DNA from 3 places in the Plantactinospora sp. BB1 genome. Region 3 is predicted to be linked to each of the others. Evidence: riboswitches for the same ligand, from Rfam matches in the RefSeq annotation. Region 3 holds a riboswitch; each other region holds the start of a gene.

Region 1 (7,428 bases), 1.4 Mb from region 3:
GAGCGAGACGACCCGCGCGCCCGACTCGTGTGCCGCCCGTACCGCCGCGACCAGGTCGGCCGGCGGGTCCTCGTCGACGTCGGCCAGGGCCGGGACGATCACGGTGTCGGCGTCCGGCAGCCGGTCCAGCCCGCAGTCCGGCTCCAGCCGGAACCGGCCGACCCGGACGGGGTGCGTACCGCTCACCCGGACGTCGTACCAGGGGCCGGGCAGGGCGTCCGGTGCGGAGCCGAAAACCTCGTAGGCCATGGCCAGCTCGAAGTGCAGCATCCCGTCGGTAGCCGCGACCACCACGGAGCGCGGGAAGGAACTCATGTCGGGAATTGTACGGCTCATGTCGTTCCGGACACTGGCACCGCCGGGTCGACCGGGACAGGATCTTCGTACTGGATCACTTCGGGCTGGTGGGAGCGGTAATGGGATCGGGTCGGCAGGTGGCGGTCTTCGGCGCGTACGGGCACACCGGGCGGTTCGTGGTCGCCGAGTTGCACGAGCGCGGGTACGTCCCGCTGCTCCTCGGGCGCGACCGGGAGAGGCTGCTGGCCCTGGCGCAGACCCGACCGGGGCTGGCGGCGCGGCAGGCGTCGGTCGACGATCCGACCTCGCTCGACCGCGCCCTGGACGGCGCGGCCGCCGTGATCAACTGCGCCGGGCCCTTCGCCAGCACCGCCGGCCCGCTGGTCGAGGCGGCGTTGCGCGCCGGCATCCCGTACGTCGACGTGGCGGCCGAGATCGAGGCGAACGTCGACACGTTCGCGCACTTCGCCGAGCGGGCCCGCGCCGCGAACCTCGTGGTGGTCCCGGCGATGGCCTTCTACGGCGGCCTCGGCGACCTGCTGGTCACCACCGCGATGGGCGACTGGACGGCGGCGGACGAGGCACACATCGCGTACGGCCTGAGCGGTTGGCAGCCCACCGCCGGAACGCTCGCCTCGGGCACGATCTCCGGGCAGCGCCGGGGTGGCCGGCGGGTCCGCTACACCGGCGGACGGCTCGAATACCACGACGACGCCCTGCCGACCCTGGAGTGGCCCTTCCCGGCTCCGCTCGGCGCTCAGGAGGTGATCGGCGAGTTCTCGATGGCCGACATCGTCACCGTCCCCAGCCACCTGGCCGTACCGGAGGTGCGCACCTACATGACCGCCAAGGCGGCGAGGGAGCTGGCCGCGCCCGACGCCTCGGCACCGACCGCCGTCGACGAGCGCGGCCGCTCCGCGCAGACCTTCGTCGTCGACGCCCTCGTCCGCTCCGGCGGCACGGAACGCCGGGTGGTCGCCGCCGGCCAGGACATCTACGCGATCAGCGCGCCGCTCGCGGTGGAGGCCGTCGACCGGATCCTCGCCGGGCGAACCAGGACCACCGGCGTCGTCTCGGCGGGCGCGGTCTTCGACGCCCCGGACTTCCTCCGCGCCCTCTCCGCACACCTGGGGCTGCACGTCCCGCTCGACGCACGCGGCTGACCGGCGACCGCCGCCGTCAGATCGACCGCCGCCGCAACCGCCGCCCGGTGCACGGCACGTCGTGGTCGATCCGCAGGCCACAGCGCCGGCCGCCGGGCAGCCGCCGGGGGCAGAACACCCGATGCCGTACGTCCTGGTGTTGCTCCTCCGACACGGTGGTCTCCTGGGCGTCGACGCAGAGGAAGGTCAGCGCCCGCGCGGCGGTCCGGGCCAGGACGCGGGCCCGGAGCAGGTCGGTCGTGAGGATCGGCAGGTGGATGACGTACCGGTGCAGTTCGACGGCCATCATCGGGCCACGCGGTAGGACTGTCGCAGCTGGGCGGACTGCCAGCGCCGGAGTGCGTCCTTGATCCGGGCCGTCTCCTGCCGGCTACGGGCCAGTTCGGCCTGGACGCCGCCGAGTTCGTCGGCGACCCGGTCGAGGAAGGCGCCCACCTCGACGGGATCGAGGCCACGCCAGGTGATCCGGAACCGCCGGCTCCGCACCTGCCAGGGCCGGATCGGCGGGTACGAAGCGGAGCGGCATCCGCCGATCACCGAGTGGAGCCGGGTGGACGCGCTCGATCTGGTCAGGATGCGCCGGAGCAGTTGCCGCACGTCGTAGTCCTTTCTGCTGGGGGTTTCCCTGCAACGAGTGGGCCGGGAGGGGCCCATCGCCGAGCCGATGGCCGAAGCGACGTTTCGCTGTGCCTCAGCCGGGCATGCTCGGCGCCCCGATTGCCGTTGGCAGCTAGTCAACCCGGGGGTAGGCAACCTGTCAATCCTATCGACTAGAAGGTGCGCCCAATGCATGTCATGGCGCTCGCAGAAGTCGCCGACTATCTCGGGGTCAGCCGCCAGCGTGCCGCAGTTCTGGTGGACAGGCCCGACTTCCCGGCGCCTCTGGACACGTTGACCGTCGGCCGGATCTGGTCCGCCGCGGATGTCAGGGAGTACGCAGCGCGTCGTCGTGAGCGCTTGGACAGCACCCGGGACGAGTAGCTGTCGCAGAGCCACCTCGCCGGTTACAGCTCTGACCGTAACCTCGCCTCGCTGGTAGGGGAGCCGAGGGTGGTCGGCGCGGAGACTGTCGAGCTGGGTGCACAGGCGGGGCACGGAAGCCGGGGTTGTCGACAGCCGGGGTTGTCGACGGTGTGACGCGGTTCGGGTCGACCGGCGGGCGGGACCGGGCTTCGGACAGCCCGGGAGGGTGGGCGCACAAGCGGGGCAGCTCGACAGTCTCCTCCGCGAATGTTCCACCCCCGCACCCAACCCGACGTGAGATCGCCGGCTCAGAGATGATCGCCACGACGGCCGACGTGGGATTGCCGCTAGCGCAGTTCCGCGATCCTGGCCCGAGTGTTGGCCGGGGCCTCGGGGTGCCCGTGCTCGACGTCGGCCCGGACGTCGGCCACGGTCCTGCCGGCCAACTCCCGTCGCCAGGCCAGCTCCGCGCCACGCATCGCCTGGGCGAACGCGCAGGACTGTCGGTAGTCGACGCCGGCATGCTCCCCCGGCCCCTTGCTGAGGATCTGGTCGCACCGGAACAGCTCCTCCGGGCCCTCGATCGCGGCGACGATGTCCAGTAGGGAGACCGCCTCCGGGGCCCGGGCCAGCCGGAAGCCTCCGCGCGGTCCCGAGGTCGAGGTCAGGATCCCGGCCCGGACCAGGGCTTGGAGCTGCTTGTTCAGGTAGGCCGGCGGCAGCTCGTAGAACGCCGCGAGGGTACCGGTCGGCACCGGGTCGTCCAGCCAGCTCAGGTTGAGGCACGTGTGGAGGGCCCATTCGACGCCCTGGCTCGTCCGCATAATCCTGGACTTTACACGTCCAGAAACTGTGACGCCCGCCATGATCACTAGCGCCGCCGATTCTGGATATCTAGTGTCTAGGAATCAGCGAAGCAACGAAGGAGCCGACAATGACCCTGGTACGCGCAGCCGAAGCCGAGGTTCTGGAGAGCGACCCGGCCAGCGTGATCACGCTGCTACTCGACCCCGAGCACACCGGCGGCACCCTGACCAGCAACCGCACCCTGCTCAAGAGCGGCACCGACGGCGCCCCGCCACACCTGCACACCCGCTCCGGCGAGCTGTTCTTCGTGCTCGACGGCGCCCTCGAAATGCTCGTCGGCGACGAACTGCACACCCTGCACAAGGGAGACACGCTCTTCGTTCCGCCGCACACCCCGCACGCCTTCGCCCCCGCCGACGGCCAGGACGCCGACTTCCTCGTCGTGCTCACCCCCGGCAAGCCCCGGTTCGACTACTACCGGCTCCTCGACCGGGTGCACCAGGGCGAGGCCACCTGGCAGGAGGTCGGCCAGACCCAGGACCGCTACGACAACCACTACGTGGAGAGCCCGGTGTGGACGGCACGCGGCTGACCACGACCTGAGGTGACAGCGGTGGAATCGGGTCGGGCGGCCGAGGATGGCCACCCGGCCCGGTGTCGGGTGGCTACTCGACCAGGCGGTCCCGCCTGATCTTGTAGACCCCGTACAGGCTCTCCAAGCCTCCAACGACCATCAGCACCACGCCGAGCTTGGTGGGCGTGAAGATGACGACATGCTCGTCCGGTCCGAACAGCCGGAGCGCCAGTCCCACCACAAAGGTGGCCAGGCCGGTGAGCAGCGTCTTACGGGCTGAGGACATCGAGGATCCCTGCTGGAGAAGAGGGGCGGGAGGATCTTCGAAAAGCCTAGTCAGGCCCGCTATCCCCAGCCTCCTGCCGGTTGAGGAAACCGGACTACATCCTTCGACCGACACCACACCGGCCCCCGCCTCCGAGAGCTGCCCGGCGCCTCGACCGGCACGTCGCCCATGAAGCAATTTCCACGGCGGATCACTCCGAAATCCACCTGTTCGACCCAGTTGATCAGGTAGGCTGACCCCGGTTTCGCCCGGTGGCGCACCCCTCCGCGCCGGCGTGACCGCCGCCGAATCACTTTCGGGTGAGCCGGGGACCCAGGTAGGTGGGGTGAGTCCGCAACCGCGGTAGGGACTTGTTCCGTCCCGAACCCGTCAGCTAACTCGGTAGGCGGGCGACGGAGGGACATGCATGACGGGATCCACACGTCGGCGGCTTCCGCTGGCCCTGGCCCTGCTCGCCACGTTCGGCGCGCTCGCCGGGGCAGCACTCCGGCCCGGCGTGGCGGAGGCGAACAGCCCCGCCGTCCTCGGCGACGAAGGCGACACCCCGCTCCTACGGGACGTGCTCGAATCGACCGGCCGAGGTTACCTACAGGCCAGAAACGCGCTGGCCAACGCGAAAGCTCGACAGGCGAAGATCGTCGCCGAGCTACGCCGGGTCGAGGAACGCATCGCGCAGTTGCGGCCCCGGGTGGAGCAGGTGGCCCGGACGGCGTACCAGACCGGCCGGATCGGCCCGGTGTTGGTACTGCTGCACAGCGGCTCGGCCGACGAACTCCTGGAGCGCGCCCGTGGCCTGGAGGCGGTGGCGCTGCGGGACAACGACGTACTGCGCGCACTCGGCCAGGCCCGGGAGCGGGCCGCGCGGGCGAAGCAGGCGCTCGACGCCGAGGTGGTCGAGGAGCGCCGCCAACTCGCCATCATGCTGCGGCAGAAGCAGGCCGCCGAGCGGGCGCTGGCCCAGGTCGGCGGCGCCTCCACCGGGGGCTTCGTCAACGCGAGTTCGCCGGTGGCCCGACCCGCGCCACGCGCCGCCGACGGCTCCTGGCCACCACAGTCGTGCAGCCAGCCCGACCCGACCACCACGGGCTGCGTCACACCACGCACCCTGCACGCCTACACCGAGGCACGCCGGGCCGGCTTCGGCCGCTTCACCGGCTGCTACCGCTCCGGCGGCCCGTACGAGCATCCGAAGGGGCGGGCCTGCGACTTCTCCGCCGAGGCGGGTGGCTTCCGAGGTGCCGCCACCGGCGCCGACCGGACGTACGGCAACAACCTCGCCGCGTTCTTCGTCCGCAACGCCGACCGGATCGGGGTGTTGTACGTGATCTGGTATCGGCAGATCTGGTTGCCGACGATCGGCTGGAAGTCGTACGGCGGCGCACACGGCGACCCGTCCAGCGACCACACCAACCACGTACACCTGTCGCTGGTCTGACGGCCGGGGGGAACACCCCCGGCCGAGCGGACCGCCGGGACGGGAGGGTCAAGTCGGTTCGCTCTCCGGGGTACGTCGGACCGGGGCGCGGCCGGCCGGTTGGGCGGGCTGCGGACCCGTCGGGCGGGCCGGCGGGATCGGCCGGGTCACCGGCTCCAGGCAGGTGATCCGGACCTTCTCCCCGTGGTGCAGCAGTTCGAGGGCGTCGTCCGGCTCGCCGTCGCGCAGCTCGTACGTCGCCTCGCGCGGCCGGACGTCCACCCGCAGGTGCACGCCCCGGTAGCGGAGCGAGAACTCCAGCCGGTCGATCCGGCTCGGCAGCCGGGGTGCGAAGGAGAGTGTCGCGGTGTGGTCGCGCATCCCGCCGAACCCGGCCACCAGGGCGATCCACGCCCCGGCCAGGGAGGCGACGTGCACGCCGTCCCGGGTGTTCTGGTTGAGGTCGTGCAGGTCCATCAGGGCCGCCTCGCCCAGATAGTCGTGCGCGAGTTCCAGGTGCCCGGTCTCGGCCGCCAGCACCGCCTGGGTGCAGGCCGACAACGACGAGTCGCGGACCGTACGCCGCTCGTAGTAGGCGAAGTTCGCCGCCTTCTCCTCGTCGCTGAACGCGTCGCCGCGCCAGTGCATCGCCAGTACCAGGTCGGCCTGCTTGATCACCTGTTTGCGGTACAGGTCGAAGTAGGGGTAGTTGAGCAGCAGCGGGTACTGCTCCGGCGGGGTGCTCGCGAAGTCCCACTCCTGGAAGCGGGTGAAGCCCTCCACCTGCGGGTGCACGCCCAGCTCCGGGTCGTACGGGACGTGCATGTCGTGCGCGGCGTCCCGCCAGGCGGCGGTCTCCTCGTCGTCGACGCCGAGCTTCCATGCCTCCTCGCCGTGCCGGGCGGCGGCGTCGGCGGCGGCCAGCAGGTTCCGCTGGGCCATCAGGTTGGTGTAGACGTTGTCGCTCTTCACCGCCGTGTACTCGTCCGGCCCGGTCACCCCGTCCAGGTGGAACCGGCCGTGCCGGTCGTGGTGCCCCAGCGAGCGCCAGAGTCGCGCGGTCTCCACCAGCAGTTCCAGCCCGACCTCGCGTTCGAACTGCTCGTCGTCGGTCGCCTGCACGTACCGGCGTACCGCGTCGGCGATGTCGGCCGCGATGTGGAACCCGGCGGTCCCGGCCGGCCAGTACGCCGAGGTCTCCTGGCCCCGGATGGTCCGCCACGGGAAGGCGGCGCCGCGCAGGCCCAGCGTCCGGGCCCGTTCCTGCGCCAGGTGCAGGGTGGAGTGCCGCCAGCGCAGCGCGGAGGCGACCGCCGACGGCAGCGTGTAGGTCAGCACCGGGAGTACGAAGGTCTCGGTGTCCCAGAACGCGTGCCCGTCGTAGCCCGGCCCGGTCAGGCCCTTCGCCGCGATCGGCCGCAGCTCGGCCCGGGCGCCCGCCTGTAGCACGTGGAAGAGTCCGAACCGGACCGCCTGCTGCACCTCCGGGTCGCCCTCGACCCGCACGTCGGAGTCGTCCCAGAAGGTGTCGAGATAGCTGCGCTGCTCGGTGCAGAGCCCGTCCCAGCCGGAGAACTTCGCGCCGGCCAGCGCCGCCGCCACCTGGTCACGCAGCGCCGGGCGGGACCGGCGGCTCGACCAGCCGTACGCGACGAACTTGACGATCCGGAGCTGCTCACCCGGCTTGATCACCGAGGTGACGGTGGTCCGGGCCCAGTCCTCGTACGCCTCGGTGCCGACGAGCTTGCGTTCCGGCCCGTGCACCTCGTGGCTCATCGAGACGGCCACCCGCAGCCCGCTCGCCTTGGTGCGGTGGATCAGCAGCGCACCGTCGCTGTGCACCAACTGCTCCTCGGACTGCAACGGCGACTCCAGCACCGCCGCCACCCGGGGGTCCCGGCTCTGCGCCGGAAGCTGCTCGTTG
Region 2 (7,428 bases), 1.8 Mb from region 3:
GCTCGACATCACCTGCGGAACGCCGTACGGCCAGGCGATCATGAACGCCTCGGCCAGCGCGTACGCCGAGCCGTTCTGGTAGGTCAGCCGGGCCCGACCGTTGCGCTGGGTGTCGTGGTTGTCGACGAAGGCCACCGCGTCGGCGGAGCCGAGCCGCATCGACGAGGCGAGGTTGGCGAGGTTGGCCAGGTTGCCGTCCCGGAACGCGGTGCCGACCACGTCCCCGTAGCGGAACTCGGTGACGTCGCCGATCCCGGCGTACTCCTCGGGGGTGGGCTCGCCGGAGCCGCCCTCGATCACCTCGCTGAAGACGTACGGGTCGCCGGGCACGGGGTCGATGATCGCGGCCAGGTCGGCGGCGGGGAGGTGCTTGGCCGCGTCCACCCGGAAGCCGTCGACGCCGAGCGAGACCAGGTCGTTCAGGTACCCGGTCAGTTTGCCCCGCACATAGGAGGACTCGGTACGCAGGTCGGAGAGGTCGACCAGCTCGCAGTTCTGGATCTCCCACCGGTCGGCCCAGTTGGCGATGTCGTCGTTGCCGTTGCGCCCACAGTGGTGGAAGTCGCCGCTGCCGTACGGCACCGCCGGATAGTCGTAGTGGCCGTAGGTCGCGCCGCCGCTGCCCGCCCCGGTCGAGGCACCGCCGGTCATGTGGTTGACGATCGCGTCCACATAGATCTTCACTCCGGCGTCGTGGCAGGTCCGGACCATCGCGGCGAAGGCGGCCCGGTCGCCGCGCCGGGTGGTCAACCGGTAGCTGACCGGCTGATAGTCCTGCCACCACGGGTAACCCCGACCGGGCAGTACGACGTGCTCCTGCGGTGGCGAGACCTGCACCCCGCCGAAGCCCTTCGGGCCGAGCACCGTGGTGCACTCGTTGGCGATCGAGGCCCACGGCCACTGGAACAGGTGCACGATCACGTCTCTGCCGCCCGGGCTGGCCGGGCTGGCGGTGGCCCGCTCGGCCCGCCGGTCGGCGATGCCCACCGCCAGCGCGGCGGCGAGCACCCCGGTCAGGGCGAGGGCGGTGCCTCTTCGGAGGGCGGCGGTCGGAAGTCGTCGGGTACGCATCGGAACCTCCCGTGCGCGCGAGAAGAGCGGAGGGCGGACCTGCAAGTTCTTGCAAATGTTGCCGGGAAGCTATCACCGGGTTCCGAGGCCGTAAAGCAGAGCCGAGGATCAATACCTGGCATGGTTTGCCAGGTTTGCTGGCGGTTCGGTTTGCAGAGATCGCCGTGTCGGGCGGAGGGCTCAGGGCTGTCGCCGCAGGTCCGGTGCGGGTGGGTCTTCGTCCGGTCCTTGCACAACTTTCATCCGCGCGGGGCGTACATGATGACGGCGACGCCGACGAGGCAGATGGCGGCGCCGGCCAGGTCGTAGCGGTCCGGGCGGAACCGGTCGAGCAGTACGGCCCAGCCGAGCGAGCCGGCCACGAAGACGCCGCCGTACGCGGCGAGCACCCGGCCGAAGTGCGGATCGGGCTGGAACGCCGCGACGAAGCCGTACCCGGCCAGCGCCAGCATGCCGGCGGCGACGAAGGGCAGCCCCCGGTTCTCGCGTACGCCCTGCCAGACCAGCCAGGCGCCGCCGATCTCGGCGACGGCGGCGAGCAGGAACAGCAGCAGCGAGCGGGCGATCGTCATCCCGCCATTGTCGCTGGCCGGCGGTTGCCTCGGTTGCTTGCATCGATGGCTGTCTCTAAGCTTGGTCGGCGCCACCACGCGACCGGTACGGGCTGGCCGGTGTCGTGCTGGACAGGTGATCTCGGGAGTCGGTCACTCGTTGTCGTAACAGCACTGCCGGCACGCGCCAGGGGCGGCGACGGGCCGGCAGTCGTCCGAGAGGAACTCCCATGCGGATCTCCGCACCGTACCGTCGTGTCTCCCTGGCCCTGGCCACGGTGACCGCGATCGCCGCGAGCAGCGTCGCCGTACTCGGCACCGGTCTGACGCCGACCGCGCAGGCCGCCGCCGGCTGCCTCGTCGACTACACCGCCAACCAGTGGACCGGAGGCTTCACCGCCGCCGTCCGGGTGACCGCCGGGGACACCGCGGTCAACGGGTGGACGGTGACCTGGACCTACGGTGGTGACCAGCGGATCACCAGCAGTTGGAACGCCGAGGTCAGCCAGTCCGGCGCGACCGTCACCGCCCGGAACGTGGCCTGGAACGGGTCGCTGCCGGCCGGCGGCTCCGCCGAGTTCGGCGTCCAGGGCAGCTACGCCGCCAGTTCGGCGGCACCGACCGGATTCACCCTCAACGGCGAACCGTGCAACGGCGCCGAGCCGACCACCCCGCCCAGCACGGCACCACCGACGACCAGGCCGCCGACGACCCCGCCGACCAGCGTCCCGCCGACGCTGACGCCGCCGCCGACCCGGCCGCCGACCACCCCACCGCCGAGCGGCGGCTGCGGTGGCGCGGTGCTCTGCGACGGCTTCGAGAACCAGACCGGCACGGCACCCTCCGGCGACTGGAGCGTCAGCTACCCGGACTGCTCCGGCAGCGGCACCGCCAGCATCGACACCTCGGTCGCACACCAGGGCACCCGGTCGGTACGCATCAACGGCGCCGTCGGCTACTGCAACCACGTCTTCGTCGGCTCCACCCGGGATCTGAGCAGCGTCGGGGCGGTGCGCTACGCCCGGCTCTGGGTCCGGCACACCACCGCGCTGCCGACCTCGCACGTGACCTTCCTGGCCATGCGGGACGCCGCCGACGGCAACCGTGACCTGCGGATGGGCGGGCAGAACCGGGCCCTGCAATGGAACCGTGCGTCGGACGACGCGACCCTGCCGGAGCAGAGCCCGAACGGCGTCGCGCTCAGCGCGCCGCTGCCGGTCAACCAGTGGACCTGCCTGGAGTTCATGGTGGACGGCGCGCAGGGCCGGCTCTCCACCTGGGTCAACGGGACCGCGGTGACCGGGCTGACCGCCGACGGTACGCCCACGCACGACGTCGACGGGCAGTGGTACAACCGGGCCAACTGGCGGCCCAACCTGACCGACCTGCGGCTGGGCTGGGAGAGCTACGGCGAGGGCGCGAACACGCTCTGGTTCGACGACGTGGCGCTCGGCTCGACCCGGATCGGCTGCTGAGAGCGAGAACCGCCGGCACTGCCCAGGGGTGGCGGGCGGTGCCGGCGGTTCGCGATGGTGCGCGGCGCGGTGGATCAGTTCATCGACAGGTGTACGTGGTTGGTGTGGTCGCTGGACGGGTCACCGTTGCCCCCGTTGTACGTCTTCCAACCGCTGCTCGGCAGCCAGATCTGCTTGAACCAGATCACGTACAGCACGCCCAGTCGATCGGCGTTCCGCACGAAGTATGCCGCCAGGTTGTTGCCGTACGTCCGGTCGCCGCCGGTCGCCACTCCGCCGAACCCGTTCTTCTGGGCGGCGAAGTCGCAGGCCTGACCCTTCGGGTGCTCGCCACTGCCTCCGCTGCGGAAGCAGGAGACGAACCGGGTGAAGCCGGCCGCCTGGGCCTGCTTCAACGCGTGCAGGGTGCGCGCGGTGATGCAGCCGTCGGTGGTCGGGTCGTCGAGACTGCACGACTCGTCGGGGAAGGAGCCGTCGGCGTTGCGGGGTGCCGGTCGGGCCGACCCGCCCCCGCTGCCGCTGACTCCCGAGCCGGCGCCGCCGCTGTTGTTCGCCGCCGCCAGCGCCCGTTCGGCCTGCTTCTTGCGGGTCTCCATCACCTCGAGCTGCTTGCGCTGCTCGCCGATCTCCTTGTCGAGCGCCGCCTTGGCCTGGGTCTCCTTGTCCAGGCTCTCCCGCAGCCCGCGCAGTTCCCGGCTCTCGTTCGCCGAGATCGTGTCGAGTGCGGCGGCCCGGTCCACCAGGCTGGTCGGAGATCCGCTGTTGAGCAGCGCGGAGACCTGTCCGAGCCGACCGGTCCGGTACGCCATGCCGGCCATCTCGGCGACCCGTTCGCTCCGGGTCGTCACCTCGGTACGCAGCGTGGCGAGCTGCTGGTTCAGTTCCTTCTGCCGCTTGACGGAGTTGTCCAACTTGGTCTTGGCGGTCAGATAGCCCTTGCTGGCGGCCTGGAGCTGCTCGCGCAGGCTGTCCGTGCCTCCGTCGATGTCGTCGCCGCCGGGTGCCGCGGCCAGCGCCCCGGGGGTCGCGTACTCCGGTGCCGCGTGCGCGGGTGCGCCGCCGAGTGCCGCGAGGACCATGCCCAGGGCGAGGGCCGCGGTGGTCGCGGCCTTCCGGTACGGTCTCGTGGCGCTCCGCGCGGACGCCGGAGCGTGTCGGGTGGGTGCCAGGAACGGCATATGACAATGTCCTTCCGTCAGCCGCCGACCGGGTTAGCTGACGGGTTCGGGACGGAAGATCCCTACCGCTGGCGCGGATACACCCCTGGTACGTGGTTCCCCGGCTCGCGCGTGCGATTAGGCGACGGTCCCCGCAGGCGCCGGAGGGCGCCGCCCGGCGGAGACCGGAGCCGAGCTTACCGGCAGTCGCCGTCCGGGGATACGTGGCGTTGCCGGAGCTAGATTCGCGATTTTCCCAGTTGGGCGGATGTATCCGGACAAAGATGTCCAGCGCCCGCCGGAAACTTAAGATGCCGCTAACTATCGGTGAGTCTTGACGGCCGACGGACCCGGGAGAGCGGCGTCTCGGGCTGACCATGCGTGACGCGACGTGGCTGCCGGTCACCAGTCGGTGGGACCGCAGCCCCCGGGCGCGGTGTTCGGCTCGACCTGGAGCGTGGCGTGCGAAATGTGGAAGTCCTCGCGCAGTGCCGACCGGGCCGCGGCGAGTACGGTACCGACCTCCGCGTCGCGGTCCAGCCTCAGGTGCGCCGAGGCCACCTCCATCCCGGAGGTGAGGGTCCAGACGTGCAGGTCGTGTACGTCGCAGACGCCGGGCACCCCGGCCAGCCGGGTCCGTACGGCCGCCACGTCGAGGTGCTCGGGCGCGGCCTGCACCAGGATCCGTACGGCGCTGCGGCCGAGCCGCCAGGTGCGGGGCAGGATGAAGAGCCCGACCGCCAGCGCCACGATCGGATCCGCCCAGCGCCAGCCGGTCAGGATGATCACCACGGCGGCGACGATCACCCCCACCGAGTTGAGCAGGTCCCCGAGCACCTCCAGATAGGCGCCGCGCAGGTTGATGCTCTCCCGCGCACCGGCCCGGAGCAGGCCGAAGGCGGCGACGTTGGCCAGCAGGCCGAGCGTGGCCACCACCAGCATCGGGCCGGCCGCCACCCGGGGCGGGTCGTCGAACCGGCGTACCGCCTCGACCAGCACGTAGAGCGCCACCCCGAACAGCAGTACCGCGTTGGCCAGCGCGGCCAGCACCTCCAGGCGGTAGAGGCCGAAGGTACGCTGCGGGTCACCGACCGCCCGCCGGGCCGCCGTGATCGCGGCCAGCGCCATCCCGATCCCGAGCACGTCGGTGAACATGTGCCCGGCGTCGGAGAGCAGCGCCAGCGAGCCGGTGACCAGCGCGGCGACCGTCTCGACCACCATCAGGACGGCGAGCAGCCCGAAGGCGGCCCAGAGCCGTCCCCGGTGCCGTTCCGCCGCCCAGGTCAACCGCTCCCCGTGGTCGTGCCCGGCCCCCAACACGCCTCCTTCCGTCCCGGTCGCCCCCGCCGTCGATACTGCCGGCCGGTGAGGTCGTCCCATCCGGTAAACGACCGGACCGCTATCCCTCGTCGCCGAGGGTGGCGGCGATCGGCGCCCGGGCGGCCCGCCGGGCCGGCGGCAGGCTGGCCAGCACCGCCGCCGAGGCGGCCAGCGCGGCGCAGAGGGCGAGCTGCCCGACGGGTACGGCCGGCAGCCCGTGCCCGTAGCTGCTGATCAGGCCCATCGCCGCCGTCCAGCCGAGACCGACTCCGAGAGTGATCCCGGCCAGTGCCCCGACCGTGCCGGCGAGCGCCGCCTCGGTCAGCAGCATGGTCGCCAGTTGCCGGCGGGACAGGCCCAGCGCCCGGATCGTCGCCGACTCGCGGCGGCGTTCGACGACCGAGAGCGCGAGCGTGTTGCCGATGCCCAGCACCGCGATCAGCACCGACATGCCGAGCAGGGCGGCGAAGATCCCCAACAGTTCGTCGAGGGTACGGGCGAGCGCGTCGGCCTGGTCGGCGAGACCGCGTACCCGGACCGCCGGCTGGTCGGCCAGGGCCGCGTCCAGCGCCTGCCGGCCCGCCGCCGTCGACACCCCCGGGGCGAGGTCGACCAGGAGCCGGTCCGGCTCCCCGGGGCCGTACGCGCCGACGAACGACGCCCAGGAGACCAGGGCCGCACCGTCGACCGGACTGTCGTCGTAGACCGCCACCACGGTCAGCGGCCCCGGCGGGCCGAGCCCGAGGGCGATCCGGTCGCCGACCCCGACGCCCCGGTCGGCGGCGAGTTGCCGGCTCACCGCCACCGTCCCCGGGGCCAGCCCGGCCAGGCTGCCGGCGGTCACCTCCGGACGGATCGGCCCGTGCAGCCGCTCGGGCGGTACGGTCCAGATCCGGATCCGGTCGTCCAGCGGCGAGTCGGCCAGGCGTACCTCGGCGACGGTGCCGAACGCCGGATCGGGGCGGAGCCGCTGTGCCAGCCCCGGCGGCAGCGGGCCGCGTACCGCCGTCGGCGAGCCGTCGGTGCGGACCCGGTCCAGCACGAAGTCGACCGGAAAGTTCTCGGACAGCTCGCGTCCGGCCTGCTCCCGAGCGGTAGCCAGCAGCACGCTGAACATCGCCATCAGGGCCACCCCGATGGTCAGGGCGGTGCAGGTCGCCGCCGCTCGCCGGGGATTGCGTCGGGCGTTCGCCACGGCCAGCCGTACCACCGGGCCGAAGAGCCGGGCCGGCAGCCAGCCGACCAGCCGGACCGCCCGGGGCACCAGCAGCGGAGCCGCCACCACCGCGCCGAGGAAGGCGACCATCCCGCCGCCGAGCACCAGCGGCAGCCCGGGAAAGGCCAGCGGCAACCCGACGAGTACGGCCAGCCCGCCGGTCCCGGCCAGCCCGAGCGCGACCGCGACCCGGGTACGGCGGCGCCGGCCAGCGCCGGCCTCGACCGCGTCCCGGGACCGGAGCGCGGCCAGCGGCGGCACCCGGCTCGCCTCCACCGCCGGCACCAGCGCGGCCAGCACCGTGACCAGGGTGCCGAAGCCGAGCGCCACCAGCACGGTCGGCCAGCGCACCACCGGGGCGTGCAGCGGGATGTCGGAGGCGACCAGCTCCCGTCCCCGGATCAGCCCGTACCCGACGAGCAGGCTGGCCAGCAGCCCGCCGACCGAGGCGAGCAGGCCGAGGATGCCGGCCTCCAGCAGTACGGCGCCGCGCACCTGCGCCCGGGAGGCGCCGACACAGCGCAGCAGGCTCACCTCCCGGACCCGCTGCGCGCCGAGCATGGCGAAGGTGTTGTAGATGACGAACGCCGAGACGGTGAGCGAGACCAGGCCGAAGCCGAGCAGTACGGCGAGGAAGC
Region 3 (7,428 bases):
TCGCCTCCTCGCTCCGCCCGTCGGCGTCATGACCGGCAGACCGGAGCTGGCAGGTGCCCTCGCTCCGCCCGGTCATGCTGCCGACCCTACCGGCCGGTGGCGTGCCGGTCCCGGCTCAGCAGCTCCCCGGACCGGCGGGTGCCCGGTGCCCGCCGAACGCGGCGGAGGTCCGGGCCGGGAGGTCGAACGACGTGGAGGTCATCGTCCCGGTCCGGTCGATCGGCTTCCGGTCCGGTCGATCGGCTTCCGGTCCGGTCGATCGGCTTCCGGTCCGGTCGATCGACGGCGGCTCGGCGCGGGCTTGGCCGGCTGGCTACCCTCGGAACTGGAGCGGGTTCCGGGCCCGAGCCGATGGGGAGGACGGGACAGATGGCAGACCAGACGCAGCCGTGGGCCGAGCGGACCGTCGAGATGCCGCCCGGTGCCGAGGGACCGGGGATGCCGCCGGGTCCCGAGGGCTTCCGGCGGGGTGTGGCGCAGGTCGGGGTGCCTCGGCCGCGTACCGAGCCGGAGGCGCCGCACGAGCCGACCGGTACGGGGTGGCCGGTGGTGGAGCAGGAGCGGGAGCAGCTTCCGCCGGGCTACCACTGGCGGCAGCTGCGCATCGGGCGGCACTGGAGCATGCTGGGCGGCCTCTTCGCCTTCGTCTGCTGGGGGATCTGGGCGATCTCGGCCCGGGGTGACCTGACCAGTCCGGTGGTCACCTTCGTGCTGACCCTCTTCGTCGCGGTCGGCCTCTTCGCGCTGGCCCGGCTCGTCGGCCGGGTCGTCTGGGAGCGTCAGCTCGGCAAGATCCGCCGTAGTGCCCGGGGCGCGCACCTGGTCACCGGGATCTTCCTGGCCGGGGTCGGGGTGGCGTACCTGCGCCAGACCGAGTGGGTGGTCGACCTGTGGAACTGGGTGGCGGGGCTCTGACCCTCCGGTACGCGAACCGGTTGACCGGTAGATCCGGACAGGTGTTGATCGAAGTGACAAATCACAATTTGGTCACTCGCTAGTTACTGAACGCGTGGCGCCCGATTACTCGGCGCTACTATTCGGTCTCCGTCCTCCCCCGGAGGTTTCCACGGTGACCCTGCTCAGCGTGATAGTCCCGGTCTACCAGGTGCGGGCGTACCTGGCCGACTGCCTGGACTCCATCCTCGACACGTCCTTCCGCGACCTCGAACTGGTGGCGGTGGACGACGGATCCCGCGACGGCAGCGGGGCGATCCTGGCCCGGTACGCCGAACGCGACTCCCGGCTGGTGGTGGTCACCCTCGACCGCAACCAGGGGCTCGGGGCGGCCCGCAACACCGGCCTGTCCCGGGCCACCGGCGAGTACGTGTGGTTCGTCGACGGCGACGACTGGCTGCCCGAGGGGAGCCTCACCGCCGTCGCCGAGCGGTTGACCCGGACCCGGCCCGACCTGCTGGTCACCGCGTACACCCGGTACTACCCGAACGGCGGGACCCGGCACCTGTCGCTCTCCCAGGTCGGTGCCGGAGGCCCGGGGCCGGATACCTTCACCCTCCGGCAGCGGCCGGCCCTGCTGTCGGTGCTGCACATCACCTGCAACAAGGTGATCCGGCGCCGGTTCCTCCTCGACCTCGGCCTGACCTTCGGACCCGGCTGGTACGAGGACGTCTCGTTCAGCTTTCCGCTGATGCTCGCCGCGCAGCGGATCGCCCTGCTGGACCGCTGCTGTTACGCGTACCGGCAGCGTCCCGAGGGTGCGATCACCGCGACGGTCAGCGACCGGCACTTCGAGGTCTTCGCGCACTGGGACCGGGTGCTGTCCGGGCTGGACGCGGACCCGGCGGTGCCGGCCGAACTGCGTCACCTGATCTTCCAGCGGATGATCTGGCACCTCTTGCAGGTGCTCGGCCATCCCCGACGGGTGCCGCCCGCGCGCCGCCGCGAGTTCTTCGCCGAGATCGTCACCCGGTACCGGGCGCACCTGCCACCCGCCGGCTACCAGCCGCCGGGCGGCGCCGTCGGGCTCAAGCACCGGCTGGTCGGTCGCGGAGCGTACGGGCTCTTCGCCGCGCTCCAGGCCGCGCGGCGGGCGCACGTCGGCGTGGTAACCCGGGTCCGGCACCCGCTGGGGTCGCGGCCGACGGCCGACGCCGCCGGGTCGGCACCGGTGGCCGCCGTGCCCGGCAGCCGGGTCGAGGCGGTACCCGGGGAGCTGACCGACCGGGTGAGTTGACCGACTGGTTGAGTTGACCGACCGGGTGGGCTGAGCCCGCCGGGCAGTGGGCACCGGCACACCCCGGGCGAACCGCTGGTTGAGCCTGATCCCCGCGCTCTTGGCGCCGGGCGGCCGGATCAGCCGTGTTCGCCGAGCGGGCCGACCCGCCAGCCCCGGCGGAGGCACTCCTCCAGCAGGTGGGGCAGGGCGGCGAGGCTGGCCCGCCAGGCACCCGGCGCGGAGGTGCAGTCGGAGTCGTGCAGCAGCACGGTGCCGCCGCCGGCCAGCCCGTCGCGCAGCGTGTCGAGTACCGAGGAGGGGGTCGCCGACCGGGTCCAGTCCCGCCCCCAGCAGGTCCAGAGCACCGGGGTCAGGTCCAGCCGGCGCGCGGCGATCAGGGCGGCGCCGCTGAACACCCCGTACGGCGGGCGGAAGAACCGGGGTACCCGTCCGGTCACCGCCCCGATCAGTTCCCGGGTCCGGGCCAGGTCGCGGTAGGTGGCGTGCGGCCCCCGGAGCAGCAGGTTCTGGTGCGCCCAGCCGTGCACCGCGACCTCGTGCCCGGCGGCGACGAGATCCAGCCCGAGTTCCGGCGTGCGGGCCAGCATCGAGCCGAGCAGGAAGAACGTCGCCCGGGTCCGGTGTGCGGCGAGGGTCTCGACGAAGAGCGGGGTGGAGGCCGGGTCGGGGCCGTCGTCGAAGGTGAGCGCGACGTGCCCCGGCGAGCCGCGTCCGCTCAGCCGGGGAAAGAACCGCAGCCGTACCCGGGGCAGTACCGTCACGGCCGGCACCACCTGGACGGCCAACGCGGCACCGACGGCCGCCGCCGGTACCGCGCCGCCGCGCACTTGTTCCTCCGCCCGCCGCACCATCACCCGCCGCACCCATCGCGGACGCCCGCCGCACCGTCACCCGCCGCACCGTCGTCCGCCGCACCCCTCGACGACGCCCGCCGCGTCGCGGACGCGGTTACCCGCCCGGCCGGGGTTCATCCTCACCCGGACGGGTGGCCCGGCCGGTCACTCCGACTGCCCGCCTCCTGCCCGGCTCCGCCTCTCCGCCTCTCCAGAGCCCCCGTCCGCACGTGCCGTTGCGGCCCGGCGTGCCGTGGCGGCCCGGCGACGGAGGGCGTCCGGGAGTTTGTCGGGGCGTCGGCCGGGTAGCCGGCGCGCGGCGACCGGGGAGGTTCGGGACGGGGGAGCGGATGCGGCGGCGACCTGCGGCGCGGGTGGCGGTGGTCACCGGAGCGAGTGCCGGGGTGGGCCGGGCAACGGCACGGCTGCTGGCCAGCCGGGGGATGCGGCTCGCCCTGCTGGCCCGGGGCGACACCGGCCTGCGGGGCGCCGCCGAGGACGTCCGGGCGGCCGGCGGCGTGGCGCTGCCGATCGAGACCGACGTGGCGGACTACCGCCAGGTGGAGGCGGCGGCGGAGCGGGCGACCAGCGAACTCGGGCCCATCGACCTCTGGGTCAACAACGCCATCGTCTCGGTCTTCGCGCCCTTCAAGGAGATCGGACCGGAGGAGTTCCGGCGGGTGACCGAGGTCTGCTATCTCGGGTACGTCCACGGCACCCGGGCCGCCCTCGACCGGATGCTGGCGCGCGGCAGCGGCACGATCGTGCAGGTCGGGTCGGCACTGGCCTACCGGTCGATCCCGCTCCAGTCCGCGTACTGCGGCGCGAAGCACGCCATCGCGGGCTTCACCGAGTCGCTGCGCTGCGAACTGCTGCACGACCGGAGCCCGGTCCGGCTCACCATGGTGCACCTGCCGGCGGTGAACACCCCGCAGTTCGACTGGGTACTGTCCCGGCTGCGCAACCGCGCCCAGCCGGTGCCACCGATCTACCAGCCCGAACTGGCGGCCCGGGCCATCGTGCACGCGGCCGACCGGCCGGGCCGGCGGGAGTACTGGGTCGGTGCCTCGACGGTCGGCACCATCCTCGGCAACCGGCTGGTGCCCGGCCTGCTCGACCGGTACCTGGCCCGGACGGGGTACTCCGGCCAGCAGACGGAGCAGCCGGCCGAGCGGGGTCGACCGGCGAACCTGTGGCACCCGGTCGACGACGGCACCGGGGTGGACCGGGGCGCGCACGGCTCGTTCGACACGCCGTACCGGACACGGAGTCCGCAACTCTGGCTGTCCCAGCACCGGGGCGCGGTGACAGCGGGTCTGCTCTCGGCCGGTACGGTGGCCGGTGTGCTGTTCGGCACAACGCCCTGGCGCCGACGGTGACCGGGGAATCACGCCACCGACCAACCTGGACACGTTTCCGCACGTCAGGCGGTTGATAACGCGCTTGGTAAATAGCCGACAGCAGCTAGTCGATAATGGCGGACAAAGCATGACCTTCGATGCGTCCGACGCGCCGTGATTACTGATAGTCGTTGTCCGGCAACGCTTTTACCCGCGAACGGGGCTTGCCATTCCGGAAGTGAAACCGGGTATGCTGTCTGCCGTTCATAGCCGCCGGATACCGCGTGGTGCCGGCGCTGATCGCCGCCTAATCGCCACCCGGCGAGCCGGGGACCCACGCACCCCTGGGGTGAATCCGCGCAAGCGGTAGGGACCACTTCCATCCCGAACCCGTCAGCTAACCCGGTCGGCGGCCGACGGAAGGGATACATGTGAGGGCACCCCTACGCCGAAGGCTGGCGACTGCCCTGGCACTGCTCACCGCCGCAGCTCTGGTCGTGGTCCCGTCGGAGGCGTCGGCGGCGCCCGCGCCGAAACCGGCCCCCCAGGAGGAGGCCGACTCGCCGGTGCTCGGAGACGTGCTCGCCAGCGCCGGCAAGCGGCTCGCCGAGGCGAAGGCCGAGCGCAGCAAGTCCCAGCGGCGGCAGCAGCAGCTCGGCAACCAGTTGAAGCAGGCGGAGGCCAGGCTGGCGGCGCTCACGCCGGAGGCGAGCCAGATCGCGGCCGAGTCCTACCGCAGCGGCAAGCTCAGCGCCATCTCGATGCTGTTGAGCAACAACTCGTCCGACTCCTCGTCGAACTCGTTCATCGAGCGGGCCTCGGCGCTCAACGAGCTGAACCTGTTCAACAACAGCAAGCTCCGGGCGCTCAACGAGGCGCGCAACGAGGTCGGCGCGGCCAAGAAGGCGATCGACGAGGAGGTCGCCAAGCAGGCCGCGCAAGAGAAGATCATCCAGAAGCAGCAGTCGGACGCGAAGAAGGCGCTCGCCCTGGTGGGCGGCAACTCGCGCCCCGACAAGGGGCTGGTGGCGGCCACCTCGCCGGTCGCCCGGCCGGGGCCGGGGATGGCGGACGGCTTCCCCGGGCTGCCGTGCAACAAGAAGGACCCGACCACCAGCGGCTGCATCACCGCCCGGACGCTCCACATGTACAACGAGGTGCGTCGGGCGGGCTTCAAGAGGTTCGTCGGCTGCTTCCGGCCCGGTGGGCCGTTCGAGCATCCGAAGGGCCGGGCCTGTGACTGGTCGCTGCGCAACTCCGGGTTCAGCCGGGCTGCCAACGACGACCAGATGAAGTACGGCAACGACCTGGCCGCGTTCCTGATCCGCAACGCGGACCGGCTCGGCATCCTCTACGTGATCTGGTACAAGGAGATCTGGTTCCCGGACGAGGGCTGGAGTTCCTACAGCGGTCCGAGTGACCACACCGACCACGTGCACGTCTCGATGCTGTAGCCCGAGCCAACGCCACCGCCCCGTCACCTGTCCGCTCAGGTGACGGGGCGGTGGTGTTGTGCGGACAGGTCGCCGGTCGACTGGCATCATCGGCGGATGGCCACCATCGAAGTCGTGCTGGGCGACATCACCCGGGAGCACGTGGACGCGATCGTCACCGCCGCCAACGAGTCGTTGCTGGGTGGCGGCGGTGTGGACGGTGCCATCCACCGGGCGGCCGGTCCGCGGCTCGCCGAGGCGGGCGGGGCGATCGCCCCCTGCCCAGCCGGCGAGGCGGTGGCGACCCCGGCGTTCGACCTCGACCCGCCGGTCCGGCATGTCATCCACACCGTCGGCCCGGTCTGGGAGGGCGGCGGGTACGGCGAAGCCGAGCTGCTCGCCTCCTGCTACCGCCGCTGCCTGGCGGTCGCCGACGAGGTGGGCGCGCGCAGCGTCGCCTTTCCGGCCATCGCCACCGGGGTCTACGGGTTTCCGGCCGACCGGGCGGCGCGGATAGCGGTGCAGACGCTCCGCTCCACTCCGTCGGCGGTCGAGTCGATCCGACTGGTCGCCTTCGACGAGAAGACCCGGGGCCTGATCCAGGCGGCCCTCGACGGTGCGGACCCCGCCTGACCTCAGTACGACTCCAGCTCCGCCGGACTGACCAGTTCGGCATCCGGGGAGTCGACCAGGGCGAGCGCGCTGTCGTAGCGGGGACGGTGCCGGGGTGCCGGGCCGGCGCGGCCGGGAGCACGGGTACCGAGCTGCCGGGCGACCTCGGCGAGCACGATCGCCGCGACCAGCCGGTACCGGTACGGCACGTTCACCGCCGGCAGCTCCAGCCGGGCGAACTCCACCGTCGGGCCGAGTCGCCGCCACTGTTCGGCCGGCCCGGTCGCCTCCTCGTCCGGGATCACCAGCAGGGTTTCCGGGCCGCCGGTCAGGTCGACCCGGTGCAGCGCCGGACCGCCGAGGTGCAGCCCGGCGACCACCACCCGCCGGGCCGGCAGCGGCGGCTGCGCCGACACCGGTACCACCTTCAGCGGGTTGCGGGAGCTGCGGGCGGCGGCCCGGGCCTCGGTGCGTACCGGGCGGGGCGTGCCCCACCACACCTTCGCCCGGTCGTCCAGTCCCACCGTCTGCCAGCCGAAGGCGGCGGCCGAGCGCAGCGTGCTGCCCGCCTCGACGTGGTCGCCGGGCCCGAGCAGGAGTACGGCCGGCCGGCGCGAACCGGGACGGGTGCCCCGGACGGTACGCCGGCCGGCCGCCGCCAGCAGGTAGTGCAGGGCCACCGCCGCCGCCGAGGCGACGTTCAGGGTGTTCACCCCGCGACCCGTCATCGGAATCTGTACGCAGCGGGTGGCCGCCCGCAGCACGTCCGGTCGTACGCCGAGCCGTTCGTTGCCGACCACCACCGACGGTCGCCCGGCCGGCGGCGCGGTACCGAAGACGGAGGTCGCGCCGGGTGCGTTCTCGACGGCGACGATCGGGGTCGACGCCGCCGCCAGCAGTTCGGCGCTGTCGATGATGTGCAGCGGCCCGCCGGCCCGTTCGGCGGACCAGCGCCCGGCCAGTCCCCGGCCGTCCCGGAACAGGCACGGCACCCCGAACATCGCGGCGGCGTCCCG

Evidence for each region. A riboswitch is a leader RNA that binds a small molecule or an ion and turns the genes downstream of it on or off. The one in region 3 is predicted to bind cyclic di-AMP.
Region 1: another riboswitch for cyclic di-AMP. It lies ahead of C6W10_RS29385 (hypothetical protein); the one in region 3 lies ahead of C6W10_RS35550 (hypothetical protein).
Region 2: another riboswitch for cyclic di-AMP. It lies ahead of C6W10_RS27580 (coiled-coil domain-containing protein); the one in region 3 lies ahead of C6W10_RS35550 (hypothetical protein).

Annotation. Positions count from the first base shown of each region.
Region 1 is NZ_CP028159.1:6,733,817-6,741,244, reverse strand. Features, by position in the region: gene C6W10_RS29425 (helix-turn-helix domain-containing protein) at 1-315, opposite strand, end outside; gene C6W10_RS29420 (trans-acting enoyl reductase family protein) at 417-1,460, shown strand; gene C6W10_RS29415 (hypothetical protein) at 1,477-1,749, opposite strand; gene C6W10_RS29410 (DivIVA domain-containing protein) at 1,746-2,057, opposite strand; gene C6W10_RS29405 (DNA-binding protein) at 2,247-2,441, shown strand; gene C6W10_RS29400 (Rrf2 family transcriptional regulator) at 2,771-3,247, opposite strand; gene C6W10_RS29395 (cupin domain-containing protein) at 3,358-3,822, shown strand; gene C6W10_RS29390 (DUF5708 family protein) at 3,896-4,090, opposite strand; cyclic di-AMP (ydaO/yuaA leader) riboswitch at 4,363-4,493, shown strand; gene C6W10_RS29385 (hypothetical protein) at 4,497-5,525, shown strand; gene C6W10_RS29380 (glycoside hydrolase family 65 protein) at 5,574-7,428, opposite strand, start outside.
Region 2 is NZ_CP028159.1:6,311,675-6,319,102, reverse strand. Features, by position in the region: gene C6W10_RS27595 (carbohydrate-binding module family 20 domain-containing protein) at 1-1,071, opposite strand, end outside; gene C6W10_RS27590 (YnfA family protein) at 1,311-1,643, opposite strand; gene C6W10_RS27585 (cellulose-binding domain-containing protein) at 1,853-3,097, shown strand; gene C6W10_RS27580 (coiled-coil domain-containing protein) at 3,172-4,275, opposite strand; cyclic di-AMP (ydaO/yuaA leader) riboswitch at 4,282-4,409, opposite strand; gene C6W10_RS27575 (cation diffusion facilitator family transporter) at 4,657-5,571, opposite strand; gene C6W10_RS39525 (ABC transporter permease) at 5,654-7,428, opposite strand, start outside.
Region 3 is NZ_CP028159.1:8,095,305-8,102,732, forward strand. Features, by position in the region: gene C6W10_RS35530 (hypothetical protein) at 370-915, shown strand; gene C6W10_RS35535 (glycosyltransferase family 2 protein) at 1,070-2,191, shown strand; gene C6W10_RS35540 (polysaccharide deacetylase family protein) at 2,311-3,045, opposite strand; gene C6W10_RS35545 (SDR family oxidoreductase) at 3,378-4,406, shown strand; cyclic di-AMP (ydaO/yuaA leader) riboswitch at 4,662-4,795, shown strand; gene C6W10_RS35550 (hypothetical protein) at 4,799-5,821, shown strand; gene C6W10_RS35555 (O-acetyl-ADP-ribose deacetylase) at 5,918-6,433, shown strand; gene C6W10_RS35560 (TrmH family RNA methyltransferase) at 6,436-7,428, opposite strand, start outside.